DNA from 3 places in the Bacillus sp. YC2 genome. Region 2 is predicted to be linked to each of the others. Evidence: riboswitches for the same ligand, from Rfam matches in the RefSeq annotation. Region 2 holds a riboswitch; each other region holds the start of a gene.
What was found. Region 2 has a riboswitch for thiamine pyrophosphate ahead of thiC (phosphomethylpyrimidine synthase ThiC). Riboswitches for the same ligand answer to the same signal wherever they lie in the genome.
Positions count from the first base shown of each region.

Region 1: another riboswitch for thiamine pyrophosphate. It lies ahead of tenA (thiaminase II); the one in region 2 lies ahead of thiC (phosphomethylpyrimidine synthase ThiC).
Region 3: another riboswitch for thiamine pyrophosphate. It lies ahead of KY305_RS05855 (acetylornithine deacetylase); the one in region 2 lies ahead of thiC (phosphomethylpyrimidine synthase ThiC).

Region 1 is NZ_JAHXDO010000003.1:18,130-25,377, reverse strand. It holds gene KY305_RS06820 (monovalent cation:proton antiporter family protein) at 1-1,665, shown strand, start outside; TPP riboswitch at 1,720-1,828, shown strand; gene tenA (thiaminase II) at 1,916-2,623, shown strand; gene tenI (thiazole tautomerase TenI) at 2,601-3,218, shown strand; gene thiO (glycine oxidase ThiO) at 3,202-4,311, shown strand; gene thiS (sulfur carrier protein ThiS) at 4,311-4,511, shown strand; gene thiG (thiazole synthase) at 4,515-5,279, shown strand; gene thiF (thiazole biosynthesis adenylyltransferase ThiF) at 5,276-6,286, shown strand; gene thiD (bifunctional hydroxymethylpyrimidine kinase/phosphomethylpyrimidine kinase) at 6,308-7,120, shown strand; gene fabI (enoyl-ACP reductase FabI) at 7,248-7,248, shown strand, end outside.
Region 2 is NZ_JAHXDO010000003.1:289,571-296,818, forward strand. It holds gene KY305_RS08160 (ABC transporter substrate-binding protein) at 1-196, opposite strand, end outside; gene KY305_RS08165 (FbpB family small basic protein) at 199-378, opposite strand; gene KY305_RS08170 (FAD-binding oxidoreductase) at 646-2,001, shown strand; gene thiC (phosphomethylpyrimidine synthase ThiC) at 2,045-3,817, opposite strand; TPP riboswitch at 3,942-4,050, opposite strand; gene KY305_RS08180 (Type 1 glutamine amidotransferase-like domain-containing protein) at 4,100-4,798, opposite strand; gene KY305_RS08185 (spore coat protein) at 4,893-5,117, shown strand; gene KY305_RS08190 (spore coat protein) at 5,114-5,473, shown strand; partial or broken gene KY305_RS08195 (alcohol dehydrogenase catalytic domain-containing protein) at 5,490-6,413, shown strand; partial or broken gene KY305_RS19945 (hypothetical protein) at 6,410-6,517, opposite strand; gene KY305_RS08200 (Na+/H+ antiporter NhaC family protein) at 6,729-7,248, opposite strand, start outside.
Region 3 is NZ_JAHXDO010000002.1:172,411-179,658, forward strand. It holds gene KY305_RS05840 (YggS family pyridoxal phosphate-dependent enzyme) at 1-344, opposite strand, end outside; gene pgeF (peptidoglycan editing factor PgeF) at 351-1,187, opposite strand; gene KY305_RS05850 (YlmC/YmxH family sporulation protein) at 1,342-1,593, opposite strand; gene KY305_RS05855 (acetylornithine deacetylase) at 1,653-2,918, opposite strand; TPP riboswitch at 3,036-3,141, opposite strand; gene KY305_RS05860 (ABC transporter ATP-binding protein) at 3,153-3,947, opposite strand; gene sigG (RNA polymerase sporulation sigma factor SigG) at 4,079-4,861, opposite strand; gene sigE (RNA polymerase sporulation sigma factor SigE) at 5,002-5,721, opposite strand; gene spoIIGA (sigma-E processing peptidase SpoIIGA) at 5,780-6,709, opposite strand; gene KY305_RS05880 (S8 family peptidase) at 6,927-7,248, opposite strand, start outside.

The DNA of each region.
Region 1 (7,248 bases), 270 kb from region 2:
CTGTCTGTTCTCGGCTTTATCTTTTTAATGTTTTTAAGCGGTTTGGAGATTGACTTTTCTTCGTTTGAAAAAGGGAAGAAAAAACAATTTCTCCAAAACGGCAGGGAAGCTCCCAACACATTTGCCGCAGCACTGATGATTTTTATCGGCATTTTTATCTTATCATTACTGCTGTCGTACGGCTTTGTCTTAGCCGGTTTTATCAAAAATGCCTTTTTAATGACGCTTATCATTTCGACGATATCGCTCGGAGTGGTCGTGCCGACTTTAAAGGAAGAGCGGATTATGAACTCAAATATCGGACAGATCATCCTGCTTGTCGCCGTTATTGCCGATTTGGCGACGATGATTCTTCTCGCCGTTTTTGCTTCTGTTTACGGAGAGGACAGCGGTAATATGTGGCTTCTCATGATTTTGTTTGCCGCGGGGGTCGTGCTGTACTTTTTCGGCCGTATCTTTAAGCACCGCTCGTTCGTTCAATCGATGTCAAAAGGAACGGTTCAGATTGGCACGAGAGCCATTTTCACGCTGATTATCGTGCTTGTTGCCCTATCAGAATCGCTCGGTGCAGAAAATATTCTCGGCGCGTTTTTAGCCGGCGTGCTTGTGTCGCTTCTGTCGCCGAATAAAGAAATGGTTGAACAGCTTGATTCGTTCGGTTACGGGTTTTTAATCCCGATCTTTTTTGTCATGGTCGGCGTGAAATTGGACATTTGGACGCTGTTCCAAGATCCGAAAACATTGATTATGATTCCGCTGCTTTTAATTGCGCTGTTTATCAGCAAGATCATTCCGGTGCTTTATTTGAAAAGGTGGTATGACAAGAGGACCGTGTTTGCCTCGGGTTTTCTGCTGACATCCACTCTGTCGCTTGTCATTGCGGCAGCTACGATCGGGCAGAGGCTGCATATCATCAGCGCCAATATGTCAGGGGCACTGACCTTGGTTGCCGTGATTGCCAGCATTATAACGCCGATCGGCTTTAAAAAATTATACAAACGGCAAGACACGCCGAAGGAAAAAAAACGCATTACATTTATCGGCGCCAACCAAATGACGCTCCCGGTCACGCTTGAACTTCCCGATGAGGAATATGAAGTGCGGATCGTCCATGTGTATCAGGAAAATGCCGAGGAAAAGCTTTCAGAATCCGTCTTTACGGTGGAAACGATCGCTGACTACAAACACAGCACGCTGGAGTCGCACGGCATCTTTAAGACCGATATTCTCGTGGTGGCGACGGGTAATGAAGATCTCAATGCGGAAATCGCATTATTTGCAAAAGAAAAAGGGACCGAGCGGGTCATCGCAAGCGTCGGGTCCGTTGAGCATGAAGCGAAGCTGAAGGAAGAGGGCATCAGCATCTTTTCAATCCTTCTGTCTACAAAAACGCTTTTGCGCGCATTAATTGAAGCTCCCGGCGTGATGAACCTGCTGACGAACCAAGAGTCTTCGCTTTATCAGATCAACATGGAAAATACCGCGTATAACGGCATTATTCTGCGTGAATTTCCGCTGATGGGCGATGTCATTTTCGTACGGGTTTTCAGAGGTGTGGACAGCATCGTTCCGCACGGAGACACACGGCTGAAAACAGGAGACCGCCTTATTGTCACAGGCTCGCGCAACTACGTGTCGGAGCTGAAAAAAACGCTTGAAGCTTGACCAAATTTTGATTCATGTTAAGATAGAAGGGCATAACAAGTAAATAATTAATCGTATGACCACTAGGGGTGTCCTTCATAAGGGCTGAGATAAAAGTGAGACTTTTAGACCCTCATAACTTGAACAGGTTCAGACCTGCGTAGGGAAGTGGAGCGGTATTTTTTTGGGTGTCTTTTATCCATGTAAATTCCAAACCACTTTTCCGATGCGGGAAAGTGGTTTTTTTATTTCTATCAAGGGGGAAAACATGATGAAATTTTCAGAGGAATGCAAGCGGGCCGCTGCTGAATGGTGGGACGGGAGCTTTGTTCATCCTTTTGTAACGGGAATCGGTGACGGAAGCCTGCCGATAGACCGCTTTACATATTATGTGCTGCAAGATTCCTATTATTTGACGCATTTTGCCAAGGTTCAGGCTTTCGGAGCGGCTTATGCCGAAGACTTGTTTACAACGGGCAGAATGGCAGGCCACGCGCAAGGCACATATGAAGCGGAAATGGCGCTGCACCGCGAATTTACGGAACTTTTAGGGATTACAGAAAAAGAGCGTGCGGAATTTAAACCGTCACCGACTGCTTACTCTTATACGTCCCACATGTACAGATCGGTGCTGAGCGGTCATTTTGCGGAAATATTAGCAGCTCTTTTGCCTTGCTATTGGCTTTATTATGAAGTCGGCGAACGGCTGAAGGAATGTAAACCGGGCCACCCGATTTATGAGAAATGGATCGGAACATACGGCGGCGACTGGTTTAGACAGCAGGTTGAGGAACAGGTCAGCCGTTTTGACGAGCTGGCTGAAAAAAGCACAGAGGAAATCCGCGCAAAGATGAAAGAGAATTTCGTCATTTCAAGTTATTATGAATATCAATTTTGGGGAATGGCCTATCAAAAAGAAGGCTGGTCCAAAAAGGCTCAGGAAGAGGTGGAGTCCTTTGGAGCTGCACGCGGTAACTGATAACCGAAAGCCCGTTGCACAGCTGGCGCAAGATATTATCTCGATTCATCGTCATGTGAGCTTTATTCATATCAGAGAGCGGGACAAATCAGCCGGTGATATCATGCATCTGCTGTCGCTTTTACAAAAAGGCGGCGTGGATAAGGAAAAACTGATCATCAATGACCGCACGGATATAGCGCTTTTTGCCAATATTCACCGAGTTCAGCTTCCGGCGCACAGCTTTTCCGTAAAGCAGGTAAGAGCGAGATTTCCGCATCTTCATATCGGCCGTTCCGTTCACTCGCTGAAAGAAGCCGTCCAAGCTGAAAAAGAGGATGCCGATTATGTGTTATTCGGCCATGTATTTGAAACCGATTGTAAAAAAGGACTTGAAGCAAGAGGCATAAATCTACTTTCAGACATGAAACGAAAGCTTTCCATTCCGGTGATCGCCATTGGCGGTATGACACTCGAGACAATCTGTCAGGCAAAACAGGCGGGGCCGGACGGAATTGCCGTCATGTCGGGAATTTTCTCAGCAGAGAATCCTGCGAAAGCGGCAGAACGTTATTCTCGCGAGGTAAGGGAGGACGGTTATGAAGAAGCACTATGATACAGCGGTTATCGGCGGCGGAATCATCGGAACGGCCATTGCTTATGAGCTGTCGAAGAATAAACAGAAAACCGTCTTGTTCGAAAGCGGGACAATCGGCAAAAGGACGACAAGCGCAGCGGCTGGAATGCTGGGCGCACATGCCGAATGCGAAAGTCGTGACGTGTTTTTTGATTTTGCCATGCACAGTCAGCGCCTGTATGAAACTGCCGAAAAAGAGCTGCAAGAAGCAGCGGGCATTGACATCAGGCGCCATAATGGCGGGATGCTGAAGCTGGCGTATTCAAAAGAAGATGTCACCCGTTTGCGGCAGATGGATGATTTACCTTCCGTCACATGGCTTTCTGCAAAAGAAGCGCTCGAAAAAGAGCCGTTTGCGTCAAAAGACATTCTCGGCGCAAGCCTGATAAAAGACGACGTCCATGTCGAGCCGTATTATGTCTGTAAAGCGTATGCCAAAGGCGCGAGGCGCTATGGAGCAGAATGTTATGAACATACACATGTTATTGAAATCAAACGGGATAAAGAAGCGTTCTGCATAAAAACATCGGCCGGAGCCGTATATGCTGATCAAGTCGCAGTCGCAAGCGGTGTATGGAGCGGACAGTTTTTTGCCCAGCTCGGCTTAGGACAGCCCTTTTTCCCTGTAAAAGGAGAATGTCTCTCTGTTTGGAACGATGAGATCCCGCTTACAAGAACGCTGTACCATGACCACTGTTATGTGGTTCCGAGAAAAAGCGGCCGGCTTGTGATCGGCGCAACCATGAAACCGGGCGACTGGAGTGATACACCGGACATCGGCGGGCTTGAAGCAGTCATCAAAAAAGCAAAATCAATGCTGCCTGCAATTGAACATATGAAGATAGATCAGTTTTGGGCGGGGCTCCGACCGGGAACAAAAGACGGAAAGCCGTTTATCGGCCGGCATCCGGAGGACAACGGCTTACTATTTGCTGCCGGCCATTTTCGAAACGGCATTCTTTTAGCCCCGGCAACGGCTGAAATGGTTCGGAATCTGGTCTTGAATCAAGAGGTCAAAACAGAGTGGCAAGAGGCGTTTCGAATTGATCGCAAGGAGGCGGTTCAGGTATGATCCTTCAGCTGAACGGAAAACAAATTGAATGGGATAAGGAAAAAGGCACGATTCAGGATTTGCTGGAATCCTATCAGCTTGATCAAAAAATTGTAGTTGTGGAGAGAAATAAAGAAATCATCGAAAAAAAGAATTATCGGAATGTGGGCTTGTGTGACCGCGATGTCATAGAGATTGTCCATTTCGTAGGAGGCGGATGAGTCATGTTAACAATAGGCGGAAAACAATTTAATTCAAGACTTCTGTTAGGAACGGGAAAATATCCGAGTTTCGACATCCAAAAAGAAGCGGTCGCCGTATCAGAATCGGATATTTTAACCTTTGCGGTGCGGCGAATGAACATATTTGAACCGTCTCAGCCGAATTTTCTTGAACAGCTTGATTTGTCCAAATACACGCTTCTTCCGAATACAGCCGGAGCCTCGACGGCTGAAGAAGCCGTCAGAATCGCAAAGCTTGCCAAAGCATCCGGGCTTTGCGACATGATAAAAGTAGAGGTGATCGGCTGCAGCCGGTCTCTTTTGCCGGACCCGGTCGAAACGTTAAAAGCCTCCGAACAGCTGCTTAAAGAGGGGTTTATCGTTCTTCCGTATACGTCTGATGATGTCGTGCTCGCAAGACGTCTTGAAGAGCTTGGCGTTCATGCCATTATGCCAGGCGCTTCGCCGATCGGCTCGGGCCAAGGTATTCTGAATCCTCTGAATCTGTCATTTATCATTGAGCAGGCAAAGGTGCCTGTCATTGTGGATGCCGGCGTCGGATCTTCAAAAGATGCAGCCTATGCGATGGAACTGGGAGCTGACGGTGTTTTATTAAATACAGCTGTGTCAGGCGCGGATGATCCGGTCAAAATGGCACAGGCGATGAAGCTTGCCGTTGAAGCGGGGCGCCTTTCTTATGAGGCGGGCAGGATTCCGGTGAAAGATTACGGCACGGCGAGCAGTCCGCGAGACGGTCTTCCTGTATGACGGACAGATATTCCAGACAGGAGCTGTTTCAGCCGATCGGTCCCGGCGGCCAGCAAAAGCTGAAGGCGTCTCATGCCGTCATTATCGGCGCCGGCGCGCTCGGGACGGCCGGTGCGGAGATGCTTGTCAGAGCAGGTGTTGGGAAAGTAACGATAGCTGACAGAGATTATGTTGAATGGAGCAATCTTCAGCGCCAGCAGCTCTATACTGAGGACGACGTCAGACGGGAAATGCCGAAGGCCGCAGCGGCTGAAAAACGGCTCCGTTCCATTAACAGCGATGTGGATGTGAAAGGCTTAGTCATGGATGTCACCGCAGAAAATGCGCCCCCGCTAATCAGTGATGCTTCAATCGTTGTCGACGCTACGGACAACTTTGAAACAAGGCTTATTGTCAATGACGCGGCTGTGCAGAAGGGAATTCCCTTTTTGTACGGTGCCTGTGTCGGCAGCTATGGGATTTCATTTACCGTTATTCCTGGGGTCACTCCATGCCTTCACTGTCTGCTTGAGACGCTGCCGTTAGGCGGTTTGACTTGCGATACGGCGGGAATCATCAGCCCTGCGGTATTACAGGTTGCCGTTTATCAGGCTGCCGATGCGCTGAAGCTATTGACAGGCGAACCTATTGAGCATGTACTCCGTTCTTTTGATTTGTGGAAAAATGAACGGTCAGAAGTGAATATTGCTAAGCTTAAAGCGGCCGAATGCCCAAGCTGCGGCACGAATAAATTTCCGTTTTTATCTTTTGAAAACCAAACAAAAGCCGCTGTACTGTGCGGCCGAAACACCGTACAGATCAGGACGGAGATGGCAGAACAGATTGAACTTACATCACTTGCCGGACAGCTCAGACAGGCGGGGCTTGAAGTATCGGCTAATCCGTATTTAATTTCCTGCCGCTCGGACAGTTTAAAGATGGTTCTGTTTCGTGACGGACGGGCTTTAATTCACGGCACGAGCGATATCAGCAGGGCGAAATCCTTTTATCATAAATGGATCGGATGACGCGAAAGGAGAGAAAACAGCATGAGCATTTGTAAAGCATTAACGATTGCCGGTTCTGATTCAGGCGGAGGCGCTGGTATTCAGGCGGATCTCAAAACGTTTCAGGAACTCGGCGTCTTCGGAATGTCAGCCATTACAGCGGTAACTGCGCAGAATACACTGGGTGTTCACGGCATCTACCCGCTCACGGCAGAAGCCCTCGGCAGCCAGATAGACGCGGTGGCGGAAGACTTGCGGCCGGACGCGTTAAAGACGGGGATGCTGTGGAGCGCTGAGATGATTACGGTGATTGCAGAAAAAATTGATCAGTTCGAGCTGGATCATGTAGTCGTAGACCCCGTTATGATTGCGAAAGGGGGCGCTTCCTTGCTGCGAGAAGAATCACAGGCTGCATTAAAGGAGCTGTTAATTCCGCGCAGCTATGTGATTACGCCGAATGTTCCTGAAGCCGAGGTGTTAACGGGAATGGAAATCCGTACGTTTGAGGATCGAAAAAAAGCGGCGGAACATCTATGTAAGCTTGGAGCAAAAAATGTCATTATAAAAGGCGGGCACCAGCCTGAACAGGGTAAAATCGTTGATTTATTATTTGACGGCTCGTCTTTTACCCAAATCGGCCACTCGTATATTGATACAAAACATACACACGGAACAGGCTGCACGTTTGCGGCAGCGCTGACAGCGGAGACGGCAAAAGGAGCAGAGATTCAAACGGCATTCGAGATTGCCGCCAATTTTGTCCGTGAAGCTGTGGAAAACACGCTCGGCATCGGTGCGGGACACGGCCCGACCAATCATTTTGCCTTTAAAAGAAACAGTTTGCAGACGAGATAAAAAAGGGACCGCTCATGGCTGCGGTCTCTTTCCTGTACTTTTATTCTGGACAAGGTTATGATATGATTGAAATTAAGATCAGGTACTAACACTATGTCTTTAAACTATTACAGGAGGCTTTATACATA
Region 2 (7,248 bases):
CGGGAAGCGCCGCCATATCAACCGCTTTAAATTCCTTTTTCTGTGCGCGGGCGATACTTGATTCTTCCTTTTTATCCGCCGATGGCTGCCGCTCTTCTTCCCCTGAGCTTCCTAATGCGCATCCCGATATAAATACGGAAATTGAGAGCGCAAATATGATGCCTGCTGCTTTTTTCTTCAATGCCTTCCCCTCCATCCTTATCGAACCCCCGTATGCTTTTCATCAATTTTTATATAGATCTCCTCCATCTGATCCGCACTTCTCATAATCTCCCGTTTGTTTTTCTCCACAAGCACCTCAAAATTCAATGTTCGTTTTCTGTACTTTTTTCGTTTTTTACTCTTCTTCCGAACAGTTGACGCCTTTTTCAAACCCAAATGTCATCCCTCCGTTTTTCATTCAAGGGCCTTTCACGCAAAAAAGGCCCTTATCTGTTTAAAAGATAAGAGCCTTCGGTGATCCGATCAGCCACAGTTTGGAAATATGTACTGATCATGTTAATTCATATAATACCTATCTGTCAACTATATTTTAAAATACTGCCGCGTCTTCTGAACTTTCGCGGCCTTTTCCTTATACGATCTCTTATTCTCCCGCATAAGCTGAGAACATTAATAGATAATGATAGAAAGAGAAGTGAGAGTATGGAAAAGACAAAACTTACCGGACGAATCGTGACGCGGGATGACCCGGACTATGACGAGGCAAGAACAAATTTCAACCTAAGTCTGCAAAGGTATCCCAGCATCATTGTATTTTGCCAAAACAAACAAGATGCCGTTAATGCGCTGAAGTGGGCGCGCGAAAACAATGTGCCTTTCCGCATCAGAGGCGGCAGACACAGCTATGAGAACTTCTCCCTTTTAAATAACGGCCTTGTCATTGATTTGAGTGAAATGAACAGAATAAAGGTCGATCAGAACATCCAGCTGGCTACAATAGAGGCGGGCGCCGAATTGGGGGAAGTCTATCAGACACTCTGGCGGTACGGCTTGACACTTCCTGCGGGAAATATTGCAAATGTAGGACTCACGGGTTTAACGCTTGGAGGGGGAATTGGATATTTAACAAGGACTGCCGGCCTGACTTGCGACCGCCTCTTAAAGCTCGAGATGATCAGAGCAGACGAAAAAACGGGCGCTGAATTGATAACGGCAAGCCGCTCGGAGCACCCTGACTTATTCTGGGCGTCTCAGGGCGGAGGCGGAGGCAATTTCGGCATTGTCACGTCCATGACGTTTGAAGCAGTGCCGATTTCTCGAGTGTCTATTTTTTCTATCACTTGGAGATGGAAGGATTTTGAGGAAGTTTTTAATGCGTGGCAGCACTGGGCTCCTTTTACGGATGAACGGCTTACCTCATCCATTGAGTTTTGGCCCGAGGAAGTAAACCGCATAGAGGCTCTCGGACAATTTGTCGGGACAAAAACAGAGTTAAAAGAATTGTTAAAACCTTTGCTAAAAGCAGGAAAACCGACAAGCGGTATGGTAAAAACAGTGCCGTTTAACGAAGCAGCTGCCTTTTTTAACAGCCCGGGAGGCAATCAGCCGCAAAAGAAAAAACGTTCAGGCTCTTTCATCGAAAAGCCATTATCAAAACATGCGATTTCAACCGTTAAACACTTTTTACAGCACGCACCGAATCAAAACGCAAGCGTCTGGCAGCAATCGCTCGGCGGGGCAGCCGGACGAATCGCCCCCGACGAGACGGCATTTTTTTATCGTGATGCAATCATTGCTCAGGAATATTTAACGAACTGGACATCACCTGAAGAAAAAAGACAAAATGTCCGCTGGATTGAGGAGCTGAGAACTGCTCTTTCCAAAGAAACGATGGGAGACTACGTGAATTGGCCCGATTTAGCTATCAGAAACTGGCCAAAAACATATTACGGAGACAATTTTGAGCGCCTCCGCGAAGTAAAAACGACATATGACCCAGAAAACGTATTCCGCTTTGAGCAAAGCATTCCGCCGCTTCGCCGGTCAATATTTTTCTAAAAGAAAAATGAAGATGGAACACCCTCCATCTTCATCCGTTCATTTATTGATATAAATGGCTTCCCGTTTTCACGAATTCTTTTGCTTTTTCTTTTAACCCTTCATTAATGGCTTCCGTTTCACTGAGGTCTTTCTCCTTCGCGTAATCCCGTATATCCTGTGAAATTCTCATACTGCAAAATTTCGGCCCGCACATCGAACAGAAGTGAGCCGTTTTTGCGCCTTCAGCCGGCAAGGTTTCATCATGGTATTCAATTGCTCTTTCAGGGTCAAGAGACAAATGAAATTGGTCGCGCCAGCGGAATTCAAACCGCGCTTTAGAAAGTGCGTCATCACGCATCTGCGCGCCCGGATGCCCCTTGGCAAGATCTGCCGCATGAGCGGCGATTTTGTAAGTAATCACGCCTTCTCTTACATCATCACGATTCGGCAGTCCTAAATGCTCCTTCGGCGTAACGTAACAAAGCATCGCCGTTCCGTACCAGCCGATCATCGCAGCGCCGATTGCTGATGTAATATGGTCATAGCCGGGAGCGATATCAGTCGTCAGAGGACCGAGCGTGTAAAAAGGCGCTTCTTTGCAGATTTCCAGCTGCTTGTCCATATTTTCTTTAATTTTGTGCATCGGCACGTGCCCCGGTCCTTCAATCATCACTTGAACGTCATGCTTCCACGCAATCTGCGTCAATTCTCCAAGCGTCTCTAATTCGGCAAACTGGGCCTCATCATTCGCATCGGCAATTGAACCCGGACGCAGACCGTCACCGAGAGAAAATGCAATATCATATGCCTTCATGATTTCACAGATTTCTTCAAAATGGGTATACAAAAAGCTTTCTTGATGATGTGCCAGACACCATTGCGCCATGATCGCCCCGCCGCGTGACACGATTCCCGTCGTGCGTTTTGCCGTTAACGGCACATAGCGAAGCAAAACACCGGCATGAATCGTAAAATAATCCACTCCCTGCTCCGCCTGCTCAATCAGTGTGTCACGGTAAATCTCCCATGTTAAATCCTCCGCAACACCGTTTACTTTTTCAAGCGCCTGATAAATCGGCACCGTTCCTACCGGCACAGGGCAATTGCGGATGATCCATTCCCGTGTCGTATGAATGTCTTTCCCCGTGGACAAGTCCATCATCGTATCGGCTCCCCAGCGAATCGCCCACGTCATTTTTTCCACTTCTTCCTCAATCGAGGATGTGACAGCTGAGTTTCCGATATTCGCATTAATTTTCACGTGAAAGTTCCGCCCAATAATCATTGGTTCACTTTCAGGGTGGTTTACGTTAGAAGGAATGATCGCCCGGCCGCTCGCTACTTCCTCTCTGACAAATTCGGGTGAGACATGCTCACGGATCGCGATAAACTCCATTTCCGGTGTAATGATTCCTTTTCTCGCGTAATGCATTTGCGTCACATTTTTTCCCGATTTAGCACGAAGCGGTTTCCGTTTTAAACCGGGGTATGCAGCAGCCCTGTTTTCTTTCTTATAACCGTTGTCCTCAGGTTTAACGGCCCGTCCTTCATACTCCTCCGTATCGCCGCGTCCGGCAACCCATTTGGTGCGAAGCGGTTTCAGGCCGTCATGTATATGAATCTGCACATTCGGATCGGTATATGGCCCGCTCGTATCATAAACACGGACAGGCGCATTCTCCTCTTCACCGAATGATCCCGTTGTCGGGCTCAGGCTGATTTCCCTCATCGGGACTTGAATATCAGGTGTTGAACCTTCCGTGTATACCTTTTTGCTTCCTGAAAAACTCGACATAATGGAAATGTTCGCTTGCTGTACTGATTGATTTTGCATACAAATCTCTCCTTTATCAATTCGAATAACAGAATCAAGCTCAGCACCAGCACAAAAAAACCGGGCTCAATTGAGAACCCGGTTTTGCAGTCAGAAAAGAAACTATTATTGTCTTTCATCAACAATAATAAAACCTCTACTTCCCCACGCTGGTACGAACCAGATCAGGTCCAAAGGGTTAAGAAGCAGCCGCTTCTCTCTCAGCCCGCCAAGGGGCACCCCCAGTAACTATTCATTTCGCTTTCATCGTAACATAATGTTCTCACAAAAAAAAGCATATTATCAACATTCAGATAATTTAAGTATGTTCAGCTCTGTTTCTTCGACGCTCTCTCCTGTTCCATAAACGCGATAAACCCCGGCATCCGCTCTGGAAGAAACAGCACGAAACAGCTGATCGCCTATATAGTGAAGCGCAGCGCCGTCATCAGCTGCATAGCCGCCCTGAAGCCTTTTTTCAGAAATGAGCCGATGATACGCCGGCCTGCGGTTCTTTTCCCCATCATAATGCGGACAAAAGCTGCCCGGTAAAAACCCTAAAGCTTTTAGCGCTGTCAGCTCTCCGATTGAATCGGTCACCCCTTCTTCAAACCAGCAGATTGCCCCGGCGCTCAGACCCGCTAATATAATACCGTTTTTCCATGCCTCACGGAGAATGCGGTCAAGCCCCCACTCCTTCCAAAGCACAAGCATGTTTCGCGTATTGCCGCCGCCAACGTAAATAATATCTTTATCCATCAAAAAGGATCTGATATGTGAAGAAGGCGGTTTAAACAAGGACAAATGGGACGGCTTGCACTGAAGCGTCTGAAATGCCTGATAAAAACGTCTGATATAGTTTTCCGCGTCGCCGCTTGCCGTCGGCAAAAAACAAACTTTCGGCTCTGATCGCACCGACTGTTCTAAAAGATATTGATCAAGCAAAAGGTTATCGGGTTCCATCGAAAAACCTCCGCCCCCCATTGCGATAATCTGTTTCAACGTAGTCACCTCTTTATTTCTCAAGTATAACAGCCCATTTCGCATAAAAGCTTCGCGTGAAGCAAAAAATACAGAAAATCAGGAGGTGAACCATATGGAACATGACCGCTTAGCTTATCATGAAACTGTCGATACCCATGAAATCATGAATATAAAAACCGTCTCTTTACTGAAATCAAAAATGATGCAAGGTTTAGTCTTTGATCAAGAACTGAGAGCGCTTATGGAAAAAAACGTACAGCAGTCCGTAAAAGATATTAAAGAATTGCAGACCTTTTACAAAAAGGCGCCGACAATAACCGGAGGTGAATTGCATTGAACGATTTTTTAGACCCCAAGAACTCAATAGGCATGCCCGATCTTGCAGACTCAGCTCTCGCTCTTGAATTTTTGCTTTCTGTAAAAAGCGGGATTAAAGATTACGCGATTGCAATTACTGAAACCGCAACCCCAGAACTCAGGCAAGTCTTGCGCACTCAATTGGATACGGCTATTCAATTGCACGGCGAGCTCACACAGCTCATGATCAAAAAAGGCTGGCTTTCTCCAACTGATACGAAAAAACAATTTGCACTGGATTTAAAATCCGCCCAAACCGCGGTTGATATCGCAGGCCTCAAACTGTTTCCAGACAATACGAATCGGCTCGGGACATTCGCTACACCATATAACTAACAGAGGAGTATGAAGAATGAAAGCTGTCACATATCAAGGCATTAAAGATGTCAGAGTGAAAGAAGTCAATGCGCCGAAAATCCAAAAGCCTGATGATATCATTGTGAAACTGACAACCACCGCCATTTGCGGATCAGATTTACACTTAATTCACGGCATGATTCCAAACTTTCCGGAAGACTACATTATCGGCCACGAACCGATGGGCATTGTCGAAGAAACGGGTCCTGAGGTCCATAAGGTAAAAAAAGGCGATCGAGTCATTATTCCTTTTAACGTCAGCTGCGGAGAGTGTTTCTTTTGTAAAAACCAGCTCGAAAGCCAATGTGACAACTCCAACGCCAATGGGGAGATGGGAGCGTATTTCGGCTACTCGGACACGGCAGGCGGCTATCCAGGCGGCCAAGCTGAATACATGCGCGTGCCCTATGCCAACTTTACACCCTTCAAAATTCCTGAAGACTGCGAAATAGAAGATGAAAAATTAGTTTTGCTTGCGGACGCAATGTCTACCGCCTACTGGAGCGTAGACAACGCGGGAGTCAAAGAGGGAGATACAGTCATTGTTCTCGGCTGCGGTCCTGTCGGGCTGCTCGCACAAAAATTTGCATGGTTCAAAGGCGCAAAACGAGTCATAGCAGTTGATTATATCGACTACCGCCTCCAGCATGCCAAAAAAACAAACAATGTGGAAATCATTAATTTTGAACAGAAAGAAAACACAGGCTCTTATTTAAAAGAAATCACACAAGGCGGCGCAGATGTTGTCATTGACTGCGTCGGAATGGACGGTAAAATGTCTCCGCTCGAATTTCTGGCGACAGGCGTTAAAATGCACGGCGGAGCGATGGGTGCGCTCGTTATGGCAGCCCAAGCCGTTCGAAAATGCGGCACCATCCAAGTAACAGGTGTATACGGGATGAGATACAACGCCTTCCCATTTCTCAATCTTTCAGATATTTCATTAATATCTTCATCTACAGTAATTTGCAGCTCACCCGCTAAAAACATTCTATGCAGTTCATCAGCTACCTTGCTTTCCATATTCAATCCTGCCTCACTCCTTTGTACAAACTTGATCCTTAGTTTATCCTTGAAAACGGCATTGAATGTAAACCAGGTCCCTCTTTTTTGCGAACGTCAGCCTTGGAGTCGCCAAAGCCGATACCATTGAAGTCACAGTCGTAAAAGGCTGGATTCTAAGGCGGTATATTGAATATTAAAAAACCGTTTCCTGACACATGTAATTTCTTTGTTATCTAAAGAATGAAAAGACACCATATAAAACAACGGAGATTCCCGCCGCTATAAGCGCCGGAACAAGTTTCGAACGGGCATACTTCACAACATCGATCCCCAGAACCGTACAGGTTGTCACCGTATTATCACTGAGAGGAGAAGCAAACGCTCCAAATGTTCCGCTGGCAAACACGGCCCCAATCGCTAATAATAAGCTGGTATGCGATTGAACCGCCAGCGTTACGCCGAGCGGCATTAAAAGTCCCCAAGTCCCCCAAGATGAACCGATAAAATAGGATATAACCGCCCCGAGTATAAACAGAGATGGCGCAATAAACATATGGGGGATCCATGACGTTAAATGAGAAGTAATATATTTGGAAAATCCCAGATCCTCAGATACTGCTGTTACGGCCCAAATCAGCGATAACATGATAATAACGTTTACCAATTCGTTTCCGCCCTTGATAAAATGAGTAACAAGCTCGCCTGCTGAAAAACGCTGAAACATAAAAAGAGCAAATGCTGCAATTACT
Region 3 (7,248 bases), on a different contig from region 2:
ACTTTATGTGAAGCGCGTTTTTCAATCTCTTTTGCCAATGACAGTCTGTCTAAGGAGTGAATATAAGATACGCTGTCAACGACAGACTTCACTTTTCTTGACTGAAGACTGCCGATAAAATGCCAATCCGGATTCCCCGTGATGGCATCCTGCTTGCGGACCAGCTCGGTATCCCGATTTTCTCCCAGGCTTGTAATGCCTGCATCAACGGCCTCCTGAGCCCTTTCTGTTGATACATATTTTGTAACAGCGATGATGGTCACATTCTCAGGGCTTCGGCCCGATCTGTTACATGCTTCGTTTATTCGTTCGTTTATATGTCGTAATTGATCAGCAACACGCAAGATTACTTATGCCTCCTTCATTCCGATAAAGGACATCATGCGTCCCGTTTTTCCTTTGTCGCGGCGGTGTGAAAAGAAAAGATCACGCTCTGTTTCCGTACATAAACCGCTGACAGAAATGTTTTCTTCCGGAATGCCGCAATGTGTCAGAAGAAGACGGTTGACCTCTTTTAAGTCGAGCTTATATTGGCCTGCGCCCGTTTCACATACGGCTGACTCAGCCGAAAAAGGCAGCGCCCGGACTTCATTGATGACACGGTCATCTACGGTGTAGCATCCGCCGCTGATGGACGGGCCGATGACAGCGTGAATATCAGATACACGGGAGCCTTCCTGATCTGCCCAGCGTTCCGTCATGATGCGCCCAATTTGTTTAACGGTTCCCTTCCATCCGGCATGGGCAGCGCCGATAAGAGAATTCACAGGGTCATAAAAATACAATGGCACACAGTCGGCAAAACACAGAGCCAAAAAGACGCCTTTATCTTTCGTGTAGAGCCCGTCCGTCCTGCGAAATGCAGCGGAGTAGTCCCTCGCTCCTTTTCCTCTGTCCCCGGCTGTCACTTTTTGAATGCGGTTTTCATGTGTCTGATCGGCAAATACCCAAGAATCCAGTTCAGAGCCGCATAAAGACGCGATGATTTCACGATTTTTAACGACATCACAAGCTTCGTCACGGACATGCAATCCAGTATTTAACGATTCATACGGCGGATTGCTGACACCGCCGTTTTTCGTTGTAAATCCGGCGATGACCTTTGTGTTATGCTGATTCACACGGTTCCAGTCTTGTATCATGAGTGCCGAGGGGGTGGTAAGACTAAACGGGTGATATGTATTCATGAGGATCCAACCTTTCGACAAACATTAAAAAAGCGTAATTTCCCAATCATTTTACCACAATTTAAAGCATTCGTTTAGCGGCTGACTTTAAAATGAATAAAATAAATGTGCCGGAAACATTGAGATTTCCGGCATTTTACAAGTAAAGGGCTGATCACGCAGAGCCCTTTGGTTCATTTACACGCACTAAGATGACATCTTCCCCAATTTTAACTATATTTCGCCAAGGAATGACCATTTCCTCTTCTTTTCCGAAAAAACCGAGAACTTTTCCGCTGCCCCCTAAAATGATCGCCTGAATTTTACCCGTTGTCACATTAATATCGATGTCACCGATGCTTCCGAGTTTTTTTCCGTTCGAAACGTTCACCACATCTTTTATTTGAAATTCAGAAATGCTGATCATCCGGATCACGTCCTTTACCGTTCTTTTTCTTATTATATGAACGGTCGGGCCGAACCTTGTCAAGCCGGGCAATCTTTTTTGCGGCTGCACCATGTAATGATAAATCTCAGCATGATTTTCGTATACTCAATAAGCTCCTCAACGGACACTTCCTCGTTTACGGAATGGGCATTCTTCAGGTCGCCCGGCCCGTATATGACGCTCGGAATCCCGGCATCGTAAAGCCAGCCGCCGTCTGTTACGGTTTGTGATACATCTGTAACGGGCTCCTCCTTTTTGACGGCGCGGTGCGATGCTGCCAAAACACAAACCGCCGGATGATCAGGATCTATTTCCAGCGCCGGAAAAATTTCGCCCCTGTCCTCAATCATTGAAGAGCCGCCCCATTTGAAAACCGGTCTGTTTTCCCTCAGCCACACATCACTGTCGCTGATTCGGTTTACAAAGTCTTCAATTTCCGCCGACACTTGTTCATGTGTTTCGTTCGGATAAAAGTGAACCGTAATCCATAAGCGGCACTCATCCGCGACAAAGGCGGCGTGTCTTCCCCCTTCTATTACGGCGGGATTGATCGTATTTGTGCCGGGCGTAAAGCCGGGATAGCTTTTCATTACCGACCAGTGGCGTTCCAGCTCTCCGAGGGCGCCGATGATCTTCGCCATTTTTTCAATCGCGCTTGCCCCGAATGTGCCGCCGCCCGCGTGAATCATATTGCGCCTCATTCCGTCGTGAAACGTTTTTGCGCTTTTGATTTCTATCCAGCCGGTAATCACTCCGCCCTGGCCTTGGATATGCAGGCTGCTCGTATCCGCGACAACCGCAAAGTCCGCATGATAACCGCGTCTGCAGCATTCAAGCGTCCCCGCTTCACCCACCTCTTCGCCGATGACCGACTGCACAATCAGATCGCCAGGCAGTTGTAAACCGGCTTCATGAATCAGCTTCAGGCAAAAAAGCACGCACGCCAGCCCGCCTTTCATATCAGAAGCGCCTCGTCCGATTAACATGCCGTCTTTTATAAGAGGCTGAAACGGGTCCGAGTCCCAGTCTTCCCCGTTTACTTCGGCTACGTCAATGTGGCCGTTTAGAATGAGGCTTTGATAATGTTCGGAATCGGTTCCCTTTAACACACCGACTACGTTCGGATCTTCGGGGTAGACATCCCATATATCGACAGAACAGCCCATCTCTTTTAAAAACCCGGCAACCCATTTCTGCGCGGTTTTCGTATTTCTTGCGGGCGGCGCCGGTGTGGGAAAGGAGATTAAAGTTTTGGCGATACTGATTAAATCAGCCTGCTGCTCATCTGCTTTTTGTAATATCATATTGAGTTGATCCAATGGAAATCTCTCCTTCTTGTTGTATAGAAAAAACCGTTTCAACGAATGAAACGGCTTTAAAAAAACGCACAGGGCTCGGCAATATGTAAACCGCCGCTTCCTCCGCTTTTTTCACCGCTTCCCTCCGCTGGCATGATCCAGATCAGGTCTGTTAAGGGTTGAGACACACGCCTCTCTCAGCTGCCGGACAGCACCCCCAGGATGAAATGTATTCACTTTTCACACGGATGACGTTTCTTTCGCCCGTGTTAAAAACGGACGGTCATTGTTCCACATCACGCTGACCGGTATGTCAAAAAAGGCAGAAAGCCGTTCATCAGAAAGCATATCCCGTATCCCGCCTGAGGCGAACACTTCTCCTTGTTTTATAAGCAGCGCTTTATCAAATACCGGTAAAATTTCTTCAGCATGATGGGTGACGTAAAGGATTGACGGCGCATTTTCTTTTCCGGCGATATATGTAATCGTATCTAACAGTTTTTCCCTCGCCATAAAGTCAAGCCCTGTCACCGGCTCATCCAAAATTAAAAGTTCAGGATCTGCCATAAGGGCACGGGCAATCAGCGCCCTTTGTCTTTCTCCTTGAGATAAGGTCTCATAGCGCCTGTCCGCGTAACCGATCGCGCCCAAATCCTTCAAAAGCCCGATCGCTTTTTCCCTCACTTGTTCACTCGGCGTTTCGTATAAACCGATAGATGCGTACGCACCGCTGAGAGCAATTTCAAATGCGGAATCCGCGGGGTATAGTTTATGCTGAAGCCCGGCTGACACAAGGCCGATTTTTCTTCTGAGCTTATCACCGAGCTCTGTTTTTCCGAATTGATGGCCGAGCACCTGCATCTCTCCTGAAGTAGGAAAGTAATATGAGCATAACATATTTAACAAAGCTGTTTTGCCGGCACCGTTTAATCCGTACAGCACCCAGTTTTCATTTTGTTCAACATGCCAGTTTATATCCTTCAGAATCCATTTGCCGTTTCTTTTTAATGACACGCGGTCAAGCTGTAAAATCATTACGCTCCCTCCTGCAAATATGTTTCAATTTTCTTAAAACTTTTACAGATTAGAATACATGACTTTTTTTCATACGTAAACCGGAGACACGAAAAAAGCCTTTAAAACATTTGTTTTAAAGGCTTTTCCCGTTATTGATGGATGTTCTTATTCATTTGTTTAATGGCTGCCTTTTCGAGCCTCGAAACCTGAGCTTGGGATATGCCGATTTCTTCAGCCACTTCCATTTGAGTTTTTCCCTGAAAGAAGCGTTTGCGCAAAATCATTTTCTCCCGTTCGTTCAGCCTTCTCATGCCTTCTTTTAAAGCCAGCTCCTCAATCCATTGTGTATCCTTGTTTCGCTCATCGCTGATCTGGTCCATGACGTAAATCGGATCACCGCCGTCGTTATAAATCGGCTCAAACAGCGACACCGGATCTTGGATGGCGTCAAGAGCAAACACAATTTCTTCATGGGGCACTTCAAGAACTTTGGCGATTTCCTCTGCTGTCGGCTCCTTGCTTGTCTCACTGATTAACCGCTCTCTTACTTGAAGCGCTTTATATGCGATATCACGCAGCGATCTTGAGACGCGGATCGGATTGTTATCACGCAAATATCTGCGGATTTCTCCGATGATCATCGGTACAGCGTATGTTGAAAACTTAACATTATGGCTTAGGTCAAAATTATCAATGGATTTCATTAGTCCGATGCAGCCGACCTGAAATAAGTCATCAACATACTCTCCTCTATTGTTAAACCTTTGAATGACGCTTAAGACAAGGCGCAGGTTGCCGTTTACCAGCTTTTCTCTTGCTGAATCATCGCCTTCATCCTGCAATTGCTTAAATAGCTTTCTCATCTCTTCATTCTTGAGCACCGGTAATTTGGAGGTATCCACCCCGCAAATTTCGACTTTATTTCTTGACACGTTTTTCCCTCCCAACAGGAGCTGCTGTACAACGTTAAGTATCTCCTCGGGTGGGAAAAATATGCACTTTCATTTTACAGAAAAAAACATCTGTCCAAGACAATCCTTACAGCAGTAAGGGTTGGCTGATGGAAATTTTTTTACACCATTTTGTTAAACTCTTTTCGCAGTCTTTTTATAATCCGTTTTTCAAGCCGGGAAATATAGGATTGGGAGATTCCCATCATGTCGGCTACATCTTTTTGCGTCTTTTCTTCTTCTCCGACAAGCCCGAAACGCAGTTCCATGATCTGCTTTTCTCTCTCGTTTAATTGCTCAAGCGCTTTTTTCAAAAGCTTTTTATCCACATTTGCTTCAATATCTTTTGTAATAATATCATCATCTGTTCCGAGCACATCTGAAAGCAGCAGTTCATTTCCGTCCCAATCAATATTAAGCGGCTCATCAAAGGATACCTCAGAACGGATTTTATTGTTTCTGCGCAGGTACATTAAAATCTCGTTTTCAATGCATCGTGATGCATAGGTGGCAAGCTTTATTTTCTTTTCCGGGTTAAAGGTGTTTACCGCTTTGATCAGACCGATTGTCCCGATGCTGATCAAATCCTCAATATTAATGCCCGTGTTTTCAAATTTACGGGCGATGTATACGACAAGGCGTAAATTCCTTTCAATTAAAATAGCGCGTGCCGCCTGATCCCCGCTCGGCAGCTTTAAAAGCAGCACCTGTTCTTCTTCTTTTGACAGAGGCGGCGGCAGTGCTTCGCTTCCCCCTATGTAATAAACTTCATCACTTTTCAGCCCGAGTTTCATCAGCCATTTATACCAAAGATATGTCAAACGCAGCTTAAGTTTTTTCATCTTCCTCCCCCTTCTAAATACAATGCGGATTGAGTATGATTAGTAACAGACTTTTATATCAGGATACATGTTTCACCGCTTTTCCTGTCAGCATTTTCGGATGAACGATCGCGTCAAATTCACCGTCTGCCGATAATTGTCTCGTGCTGATTCCGATCAGGCATTTCTCACATGCGATCATTTCGTCTTTTGTTAAAATGGTCACGTAATCCGGCTTCAAACAGAGTAAAAATTGATGGTCCTGGCCGACGCCCCTGTACGGAATCAGTCTGAGTTTTTCTGCGTGGCGGAACGTATTATCCAGCTGTTCGATCACCTCAAGCGGACTGGCGGTTTTGATAATGTCTGTTTCCTTTTCCCCGAGAAGCGGGGCAAACTTATCAATATGAAGAATCATGACCGGCGTTTTCGTCAGCGGATCGTACAGCTGGTTTCCCGAATCCACCAATCCCTTCGCATGGATTGTCTGTCCGCCGAATTCAGCCTGCACCCTGACAAGTTCATCATACTGAATGGATTTTGTTTCGATCTCTTCAATTCTTTTTTTCGAAAAAAACCACACGGCGGGAAATCCGATGACGACAAACATCCAGCTGATCGGATCACCGAACCCGGTCTGGCTTGTCACCATTACGCCATGCTGCACGATTGATTTTGTCTGCAATAACGAATGAACACCGATCATTCCCCCGCCGACGAGAAATGTTGCGAAATAAAAGGCAAACAAATTTTGTAAAAAATACCGAAACCGTTTAAATCCGAAAGCCGTAAGCACGATGAAAACTGAAAATACCATTTTTCCCGCTGGGTGCTCCACAAGCGGCGAAACAGGGGTGAACATCAGCAGCACAATCGTTGAACCGATCAAGCCCCCAGCCACCACTCTTCTTTTCTTTACCTGGCGTTTTAAAATAAAGGCCGTCAATAAAAGCAAAAGAGAATCAAAACAAAAGTTCAACAGCCAAATGACATCCAGATAGATTTTCACATCTGACCCCTCTCCTCTTTTGTCTTACATACCTGTTTCTCTCTCTTGTTTCATAAGTATAAAGCAAGCTCTGTGGGAAAGTCTGTCAATTAATGTTGAGGGGAAAGTACAATTTTTAAGGGATAACCGTTTTATTTGTCGAGGATGCCTGTTTGGGCATTTTGCTAGGTTCGGATCATCTGAAAAAGCGCTGCCCTTCTAAAGGCAGCGCTCTTCTTTACTCGTTAATATAAAGTTTTCCTTTCGCCGTTTGTCTCGTTTCATTCCCATAGTCATCTCTTACGATAACGTCAATTTTTGCTCCGTTCGCTTTAATTGAAGAGGCGGCCGTCCAGTATCCTTCATATCTTCCCGGAGAAATTTCTCTCAGCGGAAGCTCCGTTGCGTTTTGAGTAGTTGCACGCGCATTTGTCAGCGGAAGACGAATGACAAACGTGGCGTCTAATTTCTTTCCGCTGGAGAAAGCGATTTTCACTGATTCTCCGGCTTTTAATGTTTTATCCTCTCCGGGAACTAACCCAGAAATAACGGGGGCGGTG